Regions from separate parts of the Streptomyces sp. NBC_01012 genome, predicted to be linked through region 1. Evidence: riboswitches for the same ligand, from Rfam matches in the RefSeq annotation. Region 1 holds a riboswitch; the other holds the start of a gene.
The links. A riboswitch is a leader RNA that binds a small molecule or an ion and turns the genes downstream of it on or off. The one in region 1 is predicted to bind glycine.
Positions count from the first base shown of each region.

Region 2: linked by a shared signal. The riboswitch ahead of gcvT (glycine cleavage system aminomethyltransferase GcvT) and the one ahead of gcvP (aminomethyl-transferring glycine dehydrogenase) in region 1 are both predicted to bind glycine.

Region 1 covers NZ_CP108688.1:6,874,284-6,878,693, forward strand. The annotation lists gene OG623_RS30715 (DNA polymerase IV) at 1-1,231, shown strand, start outside; gene OG623_RS30720 (PRC-barrel domain-containing protein) at 1,153-1,524, opposite strand; glycine riboswitch at 1,657-1,752, shown strand; gene gcvP (aminomethyl-transferring glycine dehydrogenase) at 1,943-4,410, shown strand, end outside.
Region 2 covers NZ_CP108688.1:2,178,575-2,182,984, reverse strand. The annotation lists gene glyA (serine hydroxymethyltransferase) at 1-750, opposite strand, end outside; gene gcvH (glycine cleavage system protein GcvH) at 770-1,147, opposite strand; gene gcvT (glycine cleavage system aminomethyltransferase GcvT) at 1,240-2,415, opposite strand; glycine riboswitch at 2,558-2,655, opposite strand; gene OG623_RS09450 (AAA family ATPase) at 2,764-3,450, shown strand; gene OG623_RS09445 (enhanced serine sensitivity protein SseB) at 3,692-4,410, shown strand, end outside.

The sequences.
Region 1 (4,410 bases):
CCAGGTGATGGAGCTGCTCGGGCGGCTGTCGCCGCTCGTCGAGCCGCTCAGCCTGGACGAGGCCTTCGTCGACCTGGAGGCAGGCGGGGTCGCCGACGACTCGGCGTCCGCGCGTGTGATCGGCGAGCAGCTGCGCACCGTGATCGCGGCGGTCACCGGACTCAGTGCTTCCGTCGGTCTGGCCGGCTCCAAGATGCTGGCCAAGATCGCCTCGGAGGAGGCGAAGCCCGACGGGCTGCTGCTGATCGAGCCGGGGACCGAGCGGGAGCTCCTGGCGCCCATGTCCGTGCGCATCCTGCCGGGCGTCGGGCCCGCCACAGGTGACCATCTGAGGCGTGCGGGGATGACCCTCGTCAGTCACCTGGCGGAGGCGGGTGAGGCGGAGCTCGTGCGGCTGCTGGGCAAGGCGCACGGCGTCGCGCTCCACCGCATGGCCCTGGGCCACGACGACCGTCCCGTCGTCGCCGAGCGGGACGCCAAGTCGGTGTCGGTCGAGGACACCTTCGACGTGGACCTGCACGACCGTGTGCGCGTCAGGTCTGAGGTGGAGCGGCTCGCGGACCGGTGCGTCCAGCGGCTGCGGGGCGCCGGCCGGTCGGGGCGCACCGTCGTCCTCAAGGTCCGCCGCTACGACTTCTCGACGCTCACCAGATCCGAGACGCTGCGCGGCCCCACGGACGACCCCACGGTGGTCAGGGAGGCCGCCGCACGGCTTCTGGAGGCCGTGGACACGACCGGCGGCGTCCGGCTGCTCGGAGTCGGTGTCACGGGCCTGGCGGACTTCACACAGGAGGACCTCTTCGCGCAGGCGGCCGACGCGCGGCACGCCGCCGACGAGTCCGCCGCTGCCGTCGCCCCGGAACCGGACGAGCGGGAGCCGGCGGGGGAGCACGCGGGGGAGGAGTCGGCCGCCGGGGCGGACGCGGGCGGGAGCGGGAGCGAGGAGCCCCTGGCCTCGCGGCGCTGGCCGGCCGGTCACGACGTACGGCACGAGGTGCACGGCCACGGTTGGGTGCAGGGCAGCGGTGTCGGCCGGGTCACCGTGCGCTTCGAGGAACCATGGTCGCCGCCCGGCCGGGTGCGCACGTTCAGGGTCGACGATCCGCAGCTGCGGACGGCCGAACCGCTGCGCCTGGTGCGCGACCCGGTGGACTACTCCTCGTGGCCGGCGAGCTTGCCGAAGTCCCTGTCGGGGCCCGTGCCGTCGGAGGGGGAGGTGTCGAGACCGTAGTGACGGTAGAGCTGGAGTTCCTGCTCGGGGGAGAGATGGCGGCCCACACCGAAGTCGGGCGCGTCCTTGATCAGGGCCCGCTCGAAGGGGATCACGAGCGTCCCGTCGACGAATTCGCTCGGCTCCAGCGGGACGAACGCGTCCCGGCTGAAGAGCCCGGTGCGTACGGCGGCCCACTCGGGGACCCCGGTGGCGTCGTCGAGATAGACCTCGTCCACCGTTCCGATCTTGGCACCTTGCCGGTCGAAGGCCTTGCGGCCGATCAGGCTGCGCGGATCGATGTCCGTCTGCACGGTGCCTCCCACTGGTCATGGCTGCATCAGGTGGTCGCGGCTGCTCCACAGGCACTACGAAAGGACAGATCCGGGCAGTCGGCCACTCGAGACGGCCCGCCCGTACCCCGCTGGTAGGCTGGAAGAGGCTGCTGACCCTGTGCGGGAGAGTCCTCCGGAGCGATCCGGGGGCGCCGAAGGAGCAACTCCTCCCCGGAATCTCTCAGGCCCCCGTACCGCACGGACGAGGTCACTCTGGAAAGCAGGGCGGGACCGTGCGGCACGTGCCGCGCCGGCACCGTCCTCACCGACGGTGAAAGCCGGGATGCCCCAGGGCGTGCCGGTGAAGCTCTCAGGTCGAGATGACAGAGGGGGAGGCCGTTCGGGCAGCCACGCCGTGGCTCCCCCCGCAGGTCGTCACAGACCAGGAGGCCTCCACATGACCCCCCGTCGCACTCCGCTCTCCCAGCTGGAGCAGGGCATTCCGTTCGAGCAGCGCCATATCGGGCCCGATGCCGGGGCCCAGGCGAAGATGCTCGCCCAGGTCGGCTACGGCTCCCTCGACGAGCTCACCGCCGCCGCTGTGCCCGACGTGATCAGGAGTGCCGAGGCGCTGGATCTCCCGCAGGCGCGCACCGAGGCCGAGGTCCTGGCCGAGCTGCGTACCCTCGCCGACCGTAACCAGGTGCTCGCACCGATGATCGGGCTGGGCTACTACGGCACGTTCACCCCGCCGGTCATCCTGCGCAACGTCATGGAGAACCCCGCCTGGTACACGGCCTACACGCCGTACCAGCCGGAGATCTCGCAGGGGCGGCTGGAGGCTCTCCTGAACTTCCAGACCATGGTCGCCGACCTCACCGGTCTGCCGACCTCGGGCGCCTCGCTGCTCGACGAGGGCACGGCCGCGGCCGAGGCCATGGCGCTGGCGCGGCGGGTCGGCAAGGTCAAGGGCGGTGTCTTCCTCGTCGACGCCGACACCCTGCCGCAGACCATCGCGGTCATCGAGACCCGCGCGGAGCCCACCGGTGTCGAGGTCGTCGTCGCCGATCTCACCGATGGCATCCCGGCCGATGTCGCCGAGCGCGGTGTCTTCGGTGTGCTCCTCCAGTACCCCGGAGCCTCCGGTGCCGTACGCGACATCAAGCCCGTCATCGACCAGGCCCACGAACTGGGCGCGATCGTCTCCGTCGCAGCCGACCTGCTGGCCCTGACGCTGCTCACCTCGCCCGGCGAACTGGGCGCGGACGTCGCGGTGGGCACCACCCAGCGCTTCGGTGTCCCGATGGGCTTCGGCGGGCCGCACGCGGGCTTCATGGCCGTGCGCGAGAAGTTCGCCCGCAGCCTGCCCGGCCGACTCGTCGGCGTCTCCGTCGACGCGGACGGCGACAAGGCCTACCGGCTGGCGCTGCAGACCCGCGAGCAGCACATCCGCCGCGAGAAGGCCACCAGCAACATCTGCACCGCCCAGGTGCTGCTCGCCGTCATGGCGGGTATGTACGCCGTGTACCACGGGCCCGACGGGCTGCGGACCATCGCCCGGCGCACCCACAGGTACGCCGCCATCCTGGCCGATGGACTGCGGGCCGCGGGCAGCGAGGTCGTGCACGGCGCGTACTTCGACACCCTCACCGTCCGTGTGCCGGGCACCGCGGCCGATGTGGTCGCCGACGCGCGTGAGCGCGGGGTGAACCTCCGGCTCGTCGACGCCGACCATGTCTCCGTCGCCTGTGACGAGACCACCACCCGCAGCCGGATCGAGGCCGTCTGGGCGGCCTTCGGGGCCGGCGGGGACATCGAGACGATCGACGCCGATGCGGCCGACGCGCTGCCCGACGGGCTCCTGCGCGGCGACGAGATCCTCACCCACCCGGTCTTCCACCAGCACCGCTCCGAGACGGCCATGCTGCGCTACCTGCGCAAGCTCGCCGACCGCGACTACGCGCTGGACCGCGGCATGATCCCGCTCGGCTCCTGCACGATGAAGCTCAACGCGACCGCCGAGATGGAGTCGATCACCTGGCCCGAATTCGGCGCGCTGCACCCGTTCGCGCCGGCCGAGCAGGCCGAGGGCTTCCTCACCCTCATCAGGGAGCTGGAGGAGCGTCTCGCCGAGGTCACCGGTTACGACGCCGTCTCCATCCAGCCGAACGCGGGCTCGCAGGGCGAATTCGCCGGGCTGCTCGCGGTGCGCGCGTACCACCGGGCCAACGGCGACGACCGGCGCACCGTCTGTCTGATCCCGTCATCGGCGCACGGCACCAACGCCGCGAGCGCCGTCATGGCCGGCATGAAGGTCGTCGTGGTGAAGACCGCCGACGACGGCGAGGTCGACATAGAGGACCTCCGGGCCAAGATCGCGGCCCATCGCGACGAGCTCGCCGTCCTCATGATCACCTACCCCTCCACGCACGGAGTCTTCGAGGAGCACGTCGCCGAGATCTGCGGGGAGGTGCACGACGCGGGCGGCCAGGTGTACGTGGACGGTGCCAACCTCAACGCGCTGGTCGGTCTCGCCAAGCCGGGCCACTTCGGCGGCGATGTCTCCCACCTGAACCTGCACAAGACCTTCTGCATCCCGCACGGCGGCGGCGGCCCGGGTGTCGGACCCGTCGGTGTGCGCGCCCACCTGGCGCCGTACCTCCCCAACCACCCGCTCCAGCCCGCCGCTGGTCCGGACACCGGTGTCGGCCCGATCTCGGCAGCCCCGTGGGGCTCGGCCGGCATCCTGCCGATCTCATGGGCCTACGTACGCCTCATGGGGGGCGAGGGCCTGAAGCGTGCGACGCAGGTCGCCGTACTCGCGGCCAACTACATCGCCAAGCGCCTCGAACCGCACTTCCCGGTCCTCTACAACGGCCCGGCCGGTCTGGTCGCGCATGAGTGCATCGTGGACCTGCGACCGGT
Region 2 (4,410 bases), 4.7 Mb from region 1:
GTTGATCTTCTTGGCGAGCTCCTGGGTGGAGAGGATCACACCGCCGCGCGGACCGCCGAGGGTCTTGTGCGTGGTGGTCGTGACGACGTGGGCGTGCGGCACCGGGTTGGGGTGCAGGCCCGCGGCGACCAGGCCCGCGAAGTGCGCCATGTCGACCATCAGGTACGCGCCGACCTCGTCCGCGATGCGGCGGAACGCGGCGAAGTCCAGCTGACGCGGGTAGGCGGACCAGCCGGCCACGATGAGCTTCGGCTTCGACTCCTTGGCGAGGCGCTCGACCTCGGCCATGTCCACGACGCCGGTGTCGTCGACGTGGTACGGGACCACGTTGTAGAGCTTGCCGGAGAAGTTGATCTTCATGCCGTGGGTCAGGTGACCGCCGTGGGCCAGATTGAGGCCCATGATCGTGTCGCCAGGCTTCAGCAGCGCGAACATCGCGGCGGCGTTGGCCTGCGCACCCGAGTGCGGCTGGACGTTCGCGGCCTCGGCGCCGAAGAGCGCCTTGATGCGGTCGATCGCGATCTGCTCGACCACGTCGACGTGCTCGCAGCCGCCGTAGTAGCGGCGGCCGGGGTAGCCCTCGGCGTACTTGTTGGTGAGGACGGAGCCCTGCGCCTCCATGACCGCGACCGGAGCGAAGTTCTCCGAGGCGATCATCTCGAGGGTGGACTGCTGACGGTGGAGCTCGGCGTCGACGGCGGCGGCGACGTCCGGGTCCAGCTCGTGGAGGGAGGAGTTGAGAAGCGACATCAGTTAAGTCCCTAAGGTCTCAGTTGCCGGAGAACGCGGTGTACTCGTCGGCGGAGAGAAGGTCGTTCGGCTCCTCCGCGACGCGCACCTTGAACAGCCAGCCGCCCTCGAAGGGAGCGGAGTTCACCAGCGACGGGTCGTCCACGACGTCCTGGTTCGCCGCGGTCACCTCGCCGGTCACCGGCGAGTACAGGTCGCTGACCGACTTGGTCGACTCCAGCTCTCCGCAGGTCTCGCCCGCGGTCACCGTGTCACCGACCTCGGGGAGCTGGGCGAAGACGACGTCACCGAGCGCGTTGGCCGCGAACTCGGTGATGCCGACCGTGGCCACGCCGTCCTCGAGGGCCGACAGCCACTCGTGCTCCTTGCTGAACCGCAGCTGCTGGGGGTTGCTCATGACCTGAATTCTCCTGTACGCGGGGGAGTGCTGATGAACGATGGTCTTACGGTGTGAGACAGGACTGCGTCACGTGCGCTGCGCGCGCCGCGTCACTTACGGCGCTTGTAGAAGGGCAGCGCCACGACCTCGTACGGCTCGTGCGTGCCCCGGATGTCGACCGCGACACCCTCGGTGCCGGGTGCGGCGTGCGCCGCGTCCACGTACGCCATGGCGATCGGCTTGCCCAGGGTGGGCGACGGCGCGCCGGAGGTCACCTCGCCGATGACCTCGCCGCCCGCGACGACCGGGTAGCCGGCGCGCGGCACCCGGCGGCCGTCGGCGATCAGGCCGACGAGCTTGCGGGGCGGGGCGGCCTCGGCCCGCTCGGCGGCGGCGGACAGTGCGTCGCGGCCGACGAAGTCACCCTCCTTCTCGAACTTCACGACCCTGCCGAGGCCCGCGTCGAAGGGGGTCAGCGCGGTGGTCAGCTCGTGCCCGTACAGCGGCATGCCGGCCTCCAGGCGGAGCGTGTCGCGGCAGGAGAGCCCACAGGGGATCAGCCCGTACGGTGCGCCGGCCTCCGTCAGGGCCTTCCACAGCTGCTCGGCGTGGGCCGGGTCCACGAAGAGCTCGAAGCCGTCCTCACCGGTGTAGCCCGTACGGGCGATGAGGGCGGGGACACCGGCGACCGTTCCGGGGAGTCCGGCGTAGTACTTCAGTCCGTCCAGGTCGGCGTCGGTGACCGACTTCAGTACGGCGGGGGAGTCGGGTCCCTGGACGGCGAGCAGCGCGTACGCCTCACGGTCGTCGCGCACCTCGGCGTCGAAGCCCCCGGCGCGTTCGGTGAGGGTGTCCAGGACGAGCTGGGCGTTGCCCGCGTTGGCGACGACCATGTATTCGGCGTCCGCCAGGCGGTAGACGATCAGGTCGTCCAGGATCCCGCCGTCCGCCGCGACGATCATCGTGTAGCGGGCCCGGCCGACGCCGACGGTGGCGATGTTGCCGACCAGCGCGTAGCTCAGGAAGGCCGCCGCCTGCGGACCCGTGACCGTGATCTCACCCATGTGCGAGAGGTCGAACAGGCCGGCCCCGCCGCGTACGGCGTTGTGCTCGTCGCGCTCACTGGCGTACCGCAGCGGCATGTCCCAGCCGGCGAAATCGGTCATGGTCGCGCCCAGGGAACGGTGCAGGGCCTGAATAGGGCTTTGGCGCGCAGCGCCTTCAGGCAGGGTGGTGGCGGGCGACGGGAGGGCGGTGCGGCGGGGGGCGCTCGGGGCAGTGCTCATGGGCATGACTCCAGGGCATGACGACAGGGGATGGTTCCCTCCCCATCTGTCATCGGAACCTGAGAGGTTCGCCGAGAGCCCCTGGAAGGGTCCGGCTTGCACCTTGGGTGGAGCCGCGGAGCGGCCCGCTTTTCAGATCTGCCTCATCCACGCGGTACGGGGCCTGAGAGATTCAAGGGAGGAACTTGCTCCTTCGGCGCCCGGCGCACACGGTGTCCGGGACTCTCCCGCGCGGATTCAAACGGCCGGTATGCAGTTGGCGGGGTCATCATCGCACGCGTTGGGCAAGATTGCCTTTTCTTTACACTTCACGGGTAGCGCGGTGGGCGACTCGGCAGGGGGACGGCGATGACGTTGCGGGGCCATGCGGCGACCGAGGGGGCGTTACCCGGTGCGCCGCCCGGTGCGCTGCCCCACCCACGGCCCGGCGCGGCCCCGCCGGCGCCCGCGGTGCGTGATCTGCGGGGCGGGGGCCGCGGCGGGCCGGGCGCCCTCGACTTCGCCGCGGGTGACGTGGTGGTGGTCTCGGGGCTGCCCGGCAGCGGGAAGTCGACACTCATCCGCCGGGCGGTCAGGGGGCACGCGGTCGACTCGCAGGACGCCAGGGACCGCTGGGCGGCCGTCCTGCCCTGGTTCGTCCCGTACGCCCTCTACCGCCCCCTGGTGCGCGCCGCGCACTTCGCCGGACTGCGGCGGCGCCTGCGCTCGGGTGCGTCCGTCGTCGTGCACGACTGCGGCACGCAGCCCTGGGTGCGGCGCTGGCTGGTGCGTGAGGCCCGGCGCCGGGGTGGCGAGCTGCATCTCGTCCTGCTCGACGTCGCCCCGGGGGTGGCCAGGCAGGGGCAGCGGGAGCGGGGGCGGCGGGTGTCCGGATACGCCTTCGCCCGCCACCGGCGGGCGTTCGCCCGGCTGTTGCGCGACACGGAGACCGGACTGCTCCCGCCGGGGTGCGCCTCGGCGGTGCTGCTCGACCGGGAGGCGGCCTCGGGGATCGGCCGGATCTCGTTCCCCCGGGCGCGGCTCCCACAGGGGTAGGTCCCGTGAAGCCGGCGCCGGCGGGGAGCGCTTCCCGGTGGCTCCCGGGGGATCACCGCGGGCGTCACTGTTCGCATACGCACTGTTCGCATACGCACAGTTCGCATGCGTCCGGCGGGCCGTCCGGTATCTGGACGGTGCGGTGGACCGGAGCGTCGCGCCCGCCGGCGACGCCCCCCACGCGCGGCGGACCGTCTAAGGTTTCAGCCGCACCACAAGGCGAGAAAGGGACACAGACACCGTGGACATTCCGGCTCAGGCCCAGGCCCCGTCGCATCCGTCGCAGGGGTGGCCGGCCAACGAGCTCGAAGAAGTGCTCAGCGCCTCCATCGGCGTGCCGGGGGCGGGCGGCAGGCTCGTCGAGGTGCTCGGCCGCAGCCAGGTCTGGGTGCCCCTGCCGAACGGCGGAGGGCCGGACAGCATCGGTCTCGACCTGCCCACGGTCGACATCGACGGCGGAGCGTACGTCCCCGTGTTCAGCTCCGAGGCACAGTTCCTCCAGTGCGTCGGCTCCCATCTCTCCTTCACCGTCGCGCCCGCGCGTGAGTTCGCGCGTGGGCTGCCCCCGCAGCTCGGTGTCGCGGTCAACCCCGGTGGTGCCGTCGGGGTCCCCCTGCCGCCGGCCGCCGTCGCGGAGCTCTGCCGGGCCGGACGCACCCCGCTCGACGGCCCCGCGAGCGGCGGCCGGGTGCGGATGTACGAGCCGGACTGGAAGGAGGACCCCGTGGACTTCCTCTCCGCGGTGTCCGCCGAATTCCAGGCGACCGGCGTGGTGAACACCGCGCGCCGGGCGCTGGCCAGCATCGAGGGTGAGAGCCCCGTGCTGTTCGTCGGCGTCGAGTCGCCCACCGTGTGGGAATCCGCGGCGCAGAGCGCCCCGCTGGACGCCCTGGGCCGTGCGCTGGGCCGGGTCCAGGTGCCCTGGCCCGTCAATCTGGTCCTGCTCGACGCCGCGCAGGA